Pseudophaeobacter arcticus DSM 23566: one gene and its partner. The protein of the gene in region 1 interacts with the protein of each later gene in a pairwise test. Links are inferred from orthologs where the notes say so. Each region holds a gene or a part of one and is shown on either strand. Other genes may lie near its edges.

The links.
Region 2: the proteins of ARCT_RS0112050 (region 1) and sfsA interact in binary tests that used the Escherichia coli proteins (3 or more experiments, as listed by UniProt). The link is inferred for Pseudophaeobacter arcticus DSM 23566 from one-to-one orthologs.

The regions. Positions count from the first base shown.
Region 1 is NZ_KI421507.1:1,667,985-1,671,109, reverse strand. The notes cover bases 113-2,914. They hold ARCT_RS0112050 (glutamate-5-semialdehyde dehydrogenase), read right to left. Parts: upstream 2,246-2,914; coding sequence 980-2,245; downstream 113-979. Other genes in these bases: proB (glutamate 5-kinase), read right to left, coding at 2,345-2,914; ARCT_RS0112055 (histidine phosphotransferase family protein), read left to right, coding at 240-836; ARCT_RS27515 (DUF3553 domain-containing protein), read right to left, coding at 113-212. In the rest of the region: more of ARCT_RS27515, read right to left, coding at 30-112; more of proB, read right to left, coding at 2,915-3,125. UniProt on the Escherichia coli protein: Catalyzes the NADPH-dependent reduction of L-glutamate 5-phosphate into L-glutamate 5-semialdehyde and phosphate. The product spontaneously undergoes cyclization to form 1-pyrroline-5-carboxylate.
Region 2 is NZ_KI421507.1:3,369,600-3,372,654, forward strand. The notes cover bases 196-2,927. They hold sfsA (DNA/RNA nuclease SfsA), read right to left. Parts: upstream 2,047-2,927; coding sequence 1,345-2,046; downstream 196-1,344. Other genes in these bases: ARCT_RS0120740 (competence/damage-inducible protein A), read right to left, coding at 196-538; ARCT_RS26640 (ACT domain-containing protein), read right to left, coding at 761-1,228; map (type I methionyl aminopeptidase), read left to right, coding at 2,527-2,927. Also shown: more of ARCT_RS0120740, read right to left, coding at 1-195; more of map, read left to right, coding at 2,928-3,055. UniProt on the Escherichia coli protein: Binds to DNA non-specifically. Could be a regulatory factor involved in maltose metabolism.

The DNA of each region.
Region 1 (3,125 bases):
TCCGGGGTTTCTTAACCTTTCGTAAACCGTTAAGGCTCATTCACTAGAATCAAGGGGACGCGCGCCCCGTCGAAGACCAGTTTCCCCTGGTCTGGGAAATTGACAGTAATTTTGCCACCTGCGTTGGATTGGACTTCTCCCGGTCCCCATTCAGGATGTTCCGGGTGTTTTACACGCATGCCGGGGGCAAGGAAAGCATTGAGGTCGATCATGTGATGGGCCCAAGTCGGAGGAAAGATATGGCCGTAGATACCGCCAATTTGGCCGCTTTGATAGGGTCCAGAATTTGTCACGATTTGATCAGCCCGGTCGGCGCCATTAACAACGGATTGGAACTGCTGGCAATGTCCGGAGCCATGGCTGGTCCCGAGCTGGAGCTGATTTCCGACAGTGTTTTGAATGCCAATGCCCGCATCCGGTTTTTCCGCATTGCCTTTGGTGCCGCCGGCGATCAGCAGATGGGCCGGGCCGAGATCGTCTCGGTTCTGGATGACATCAGCAAGGCGGGCCGCTTAAAGTTCCAATGGGATTTCACCGAAGGGTGCAACCGCAGCGACGTGCGTATGGCCTTTCTGGCGGCGCTGTGCCTGGAAAGTGCCCTGCCCTATGGCGGTATGATCACCATGACCTGCACAGATGGGAAATGGTCCGTGTCCGGCGAAGGCCGCAAGATCAATATTGACGCGCCGCTTTGGGCCTATCTCGACGGTAGCGACACCTCGGCCAATCTGACCCCGGCACAGGTGCAATTTGCCATGCTGCCGGCCGCCGCGACACAGGCCGAACGTCAGCTGGGCTTTGACCATAGCGATGAAAAAGCCGCCGTCTGGTTCTAGAACCTCTGGTTTTAGCAGGCCTGGTTTCAGACCACCTGATGTCAGACCTGCGCGAGCGTGAACAAAACAAAAGCCCCCAATCAGATATTGGGGGCTTTCTTGCCGTACTTTCAAAGAGTTAGAGGGTCAGGCCTGTGCCGCTCCTAGGCCCGGACAGTGCCGTCGCCCCGCACCAGATATTTAAAGCTGGTCAACTGGGCCGCCCCAACTGGGCCACGGGCATGCATCTTGCCGGTGGCAATACCAATTTCGGCCCCCATGCCAAATTCACCGCCATCGGCAAACTGGGTCGATGCATTATGCATGAGGATCGCACTGTCGAGCTCTGCAAAAAACTGGGCCACGGCGGCCTCATCCTCGGTAATGATGCAATCGGTATGCTGGGAATGATATTTGCGGATATGCGCAATTGCATCCTCGATATCTGCCACAGGCTTTGCGGCAATGACCTTATCCAGGAATTCTTTGCCCCAGTCTGCATCCTCTGCAGGCGCCATGCCCTTGGGGCCAACCAAGCCACCAGCGGCGTGGATCTCCACCCCGGCAGCGGCCAGCGCGGTCAGCACGTCGCGGCCAATTGTGTCAACGATATCGCGATGGATCAGCAGGCATTCTGCGGCGCCACAAATACCGGTACGGCGGGTTTTTGCGTTCAGCACCACATCGAGCGCCTTTTTCGGGTCGGCAGATTTATCCAGATAGATATGCACGATGCCCTCAAGGTGGGCAAAAACCGGCACCCGCGCCTCGCGCTGCACCAATCCCACCAGCCCCTTGCCCCCCCGGGGCACGATGACATCGACATATTCGGTCATGGTCAGCAGCTCCTGCACCGCTGCGCGGTCCCGCGTTGGCACCAGTTGCACCGCGTCCTCGGGCAGGTTGGCGCCGCGCAGGCCTTCGACCAGGCAGGAATGAATGACCTGGCTGGAATGAAAACTCTCAGAGCCGCCACGCAGGATCACCGCATTGCCGGATTTCAGGCACAGCGCCCCGGCATCCGCCGTGACATTGGGGCGGCTTTCATAGATCACCCCAATGACGCCAAGCGGCGTTCTGACGCGTTGAATGTTAAGCCCCGAGGGCTGCTCCCACTCTGCCAGAATCTCGCCCACAGGATCGGCCTGTTCAGCCACGGCGCGCAGCCCGTCCACGATGGATTGGATACGGGGCTCATCCAGCATCAACCGGTCCATCATTGCGGGCGACAGGCCCTTGGAGGCGCCAAATTCCAGGTCTTTGGCGTTGGCGGCAATGATCTCGCCGCGCCGCGCCCAGACCGCATCGGCGGCGCCAATCAGGGCGGCATGTTTGCGTTCGGCGCTGGCTGTGGCCAGGGTCTGCGCCGCCCGCTTTGCACGAATGCCAAGTTCCATCATCAGCGCGGGGATATTTTGAGTGTCTTTCATCGGTCTCTTCTAAGCCTTGTCTGAGAGAGGCTGGCGCCGTTCCATTGCTGCCAGATTAGGAGCAGACACAGGCGGGTTTCCAGCCCCTAAGTAGAGAGGTCAGAGCGCCATATCGTCCCGGTGGATCAAAGCAGCCCGGCCGGGATAGCCTAGGACCTCTTCGATTTCGGCAGATTGGCGCCCCTGAATGGCGCGGGCTTCGTCGCCTGTATAGCGTGACAGGCCCTGCCCCAAAATGCGCCCCTCCGGGCCCTGGATGGCCAGGGGATCCCCCCGGCCAAAGTCACCCTCCACATGACAGACCCCTGCGGGCAATAGGCTGTTGCCGTTTGCCAGCGCGCGCGCGGCCCCGGCATCAATGGAAACCACCCCGCGCGGCTTCATCGCCGCAATCCAACGCTTGCGGGCAACCTGCGGGTCATCCTGCGCGGTGAACCAGGTGCAAGGCGCACCCTCCATCAGTGTTTTCAACGGGTTCAGGGGCGATCCTTCGGTAATCACCATAGCGCAACCGGCCGCTGTCGCCATCTTGGCTGCCAGCACCTTGGTGATCATGCCGCCCTTTGACAGGCCAGACACACCATCGCCGGCCATGGCTGCGATCTCGGGGGTGATCTGGTCAATGGTGTCATAGCGTTTGGCATTGGGGTCCAGCGCCGGATTGGCACTGTAAAACCCATCGACATCCGACAGCAGCACCAGCGCATCGGCCCCGACGGTCACCGCAACCTGCGCCGCCAACCGGTCATTGTCGCCATAGCGGATTTCGTCGGTGGCGATGGTGTCATTTTCATTGACGATGGGTACCGCGCCCAGACCAATCAGCGTCTCAAGCGTCGCCCGCGCGTTCAAGTAGCGGCGACGATCAGCGCTATCTTCC
Region 2 (3,055 bases), 1.7 Mb from region 1 along the record:
TCACCCGCAGGCTTTGCGACAGCAAGGGCTCGCCGCCGGTCAACCCCGGCAGGACGCTGGCCACCATGGCCTGAAAGACCAATGGCACTCCGGCCATCACATGCACATTGCCCAGGGTAAACCCCGGCGCCGAAGAAACCGGATTGTCGATCAATGTCGCGCCCTCGGGGATCCGCGCCATGCGCAGGCGCGCTGCGTTCAGCTCTTGCCCGGAATTGGCATAATGCGCCGCCAAAATTGCACGGGCATCCGCGCGCACATCAAGTTCGGCCCCAAAGGCCTCTGCGATGCAATCTGCCGTGATATCATCATGGGTGGGGCCAATACCGCCACTGGTAAAGACATGGTCAAACCCTTTGCTCAGCGCTTGCACGGCAGCAATAATCACCGGCGCATCATCGCTGACCACCCGCACTTCCTTTAGGTCGATGCCCTGTTTGGTCAATTCACCAGCCAGAAAATGCGTATTGGTGTCGCGGGTACGTCCGGACAGGATTTCATCACCGATGACCAACATTGCGGCACTTGGGTTGGGCATCTTCTCTCTCCTATTGCGACAGTCTGCGCGATCCTTGCTGCAAGATAGCCACTCCTGCATCGAGGGCAAGCGGGCATCCCGTCTCAGGCCTGCTCTGACGCGCGGTTTCTGGCCAAAACGGGCGCAAACACCTTCCTTGCCTTGGTTTTTCCGTGCCGCTGACAAACTTCGCCGCCGCATGCGCCCCCAAAGCCGATGGATCCAGCCCCCTGATGGTAGCTTTTACGAGGCGACCAATGGCTTTGTATGAATGACCGGTTCAATCATGGTGCCATCACAAACATGCCCGGCTGCTGCAAGGGAATGTATCGCTTTCTCTGCCTCAGATGCGGGGATCAGCACATGCTCACCGTCGTAGGTGCAGACAACAAAAACACCAATTCCGTTGGACGACAGGGGCGAGATCACCGACTGGACAATCCCTGCCGCCTCAAACGGGAAAGGACCAATTGTCCGCAGACAAGCCCAGCCAGTTTCGGTTTCGATCCCCACGGGAACCCGGTCTTCAAGGCAGATGAGGGTTGTCTCGTCGTCAGAATGAATAACGGCCCTGAAACCAGGCCCGTTCAGCCAAGCAGGGACATCCGCCTGTGCTGCCAAACGTGAAACCGCATAGCGCCCTGGGACAAAGCATATATTTAGGGTGTGATTCAAAAAGAGATCCTCCACAGCTGAACTGAAGAAGGACATTCCCGCGATGCACTGTCTGCGTCACGTCGGAGCTTCATCTTCTGATGATGATTTACCACTGCACGTTAGATCGGGTGGCCGAAAATGCCAAGCAGACATGCGGGAAAATTATTCGGTCAGACCACCATGAGAGGTGCCGCGACAGTTATCTCATGTGGGTTAATCCGGGTGGCGTAGACAAGCCGCTCAACGCCACGTTTTTGCGCGTTATCAAAAGCTTGAGCATAGGCAGGGTCGATATCAACAGCGAGCTTGAAGCGATCGCAATCGGTGCGTTGCACAAGATAGAGCATCACCGCCCGGTGTCCCTGTTCTACCATCCGTGTCAGTTCTTCGAGGTGTTTTGTCCCCCGTTTGGTCACAGTATCGGGAAACTCAGCCACTCCCGGCTGGCGCATCAGCGTGACACTCTTGACCTCGACATAACACTTCGGAAAACCGGGTTGGGTCAAAAGGAAATCAATGCGGCTGTTTTCACCATATTTCACTTCAGGTTGTACGGTTTTGTAGTCAGCCAACTCGGTGATTTTCTGGTCCTCAAGGGCACAGCGTAAAACACGGTTGGGAATCGAGGTATCAATGCCTGAGAAATGACCATTTTCATGATCCACCAATCGCCAGCCGTATTTCAGCTTTTTTCGGGGGTCATCATTGGGTTCCAACCAGACCCGCATCCCTGCCTCTGCCAGCCCGGTCATCGAACCGGGGTTCGGGCAGTGTGCGGTGATTTCCCGGCCGTCCGGCAGCAGGCAATCGGCCAAAAATCGCTTGTAGCGTCGAATCAAGGTCGCGGGGATGAGCGGCGTAGAAAATTCCATTTGATCTACCTACCGCACCCACATGGCTTGTCAAAGCAACATTCTTGGCCAACCAAATGCATCCGCATCGACGCCTCATCTGGTCCCGTCTATCTGCCCGATTTCAGGACAGGATCTGGCATGGCTTTGGCTATTTTCCACCCATTGGTTGGGGTATCTTCAATTTCCTGCCGACAGATCATGGCGGGGGGGCATCTCCGCCAGGGGCGAACTCCAGGCGGTTGCGATTGAGAAACTCACCCCCATTTTGACGTCGGCCCTTGCCTCTGGTACCTGCCCCCAAGCCTGCAGAACTGCGGGACCGAAGGCCTGATCTACGCCACATGCATTTCTGCGCATAAAACCGCTTTCGGCCAAGGCTTGCCCACAGCCTGAGCTTTCTCCCCCAATCCAGCGCTGGTTTTCCGGCGGCGGCTCTGGTTCTTTTAACCAAATCCCCTTACATAGTCCCCAAGTGACACGCCTACGGAGCCCAGCTTGATGAGATCGAAAGACGGCCGCACCACCAAAGACGGCATTCGCATTTACCAGGAGGCCGATTTTTCCGGCATGCATGTGGCCGGAAAGCTGGCCGCACAGATTCTGGATGACATCGCACAGCATGTTTTCCCAGGACAGACCACCGGAGAGATCGACCGCATCATCACCAATATGGTCGAGGAGGCCGGAGCAAAATCTGCCACCATCGGCTACAAGGGTTATCAGCACGCCAGCTGCATTTCGGTAAACCATGTGGTCTGCCACGGTATCCCCAGCGACAAAAAGCTGAAAGATGGCGATATCCTCAATATCGACGTGACCGTCATCGTTGATGGCTGGTTTGGCGATACCTCACGGATGTTTGTTGCGGGCAAATTGTCCCGCAAGGCCGAGCGCCTGATCCAGGTGACCCATGACAGCCTGATGAAGGGGATCGAGGTTGTGAAGCCCGGCAATACCTTTGGCGACATTGGTCATGCCATCCAATCCTATGCTGAAAGCCAGCGCATGAGCGTGGTGCGTGATTTCT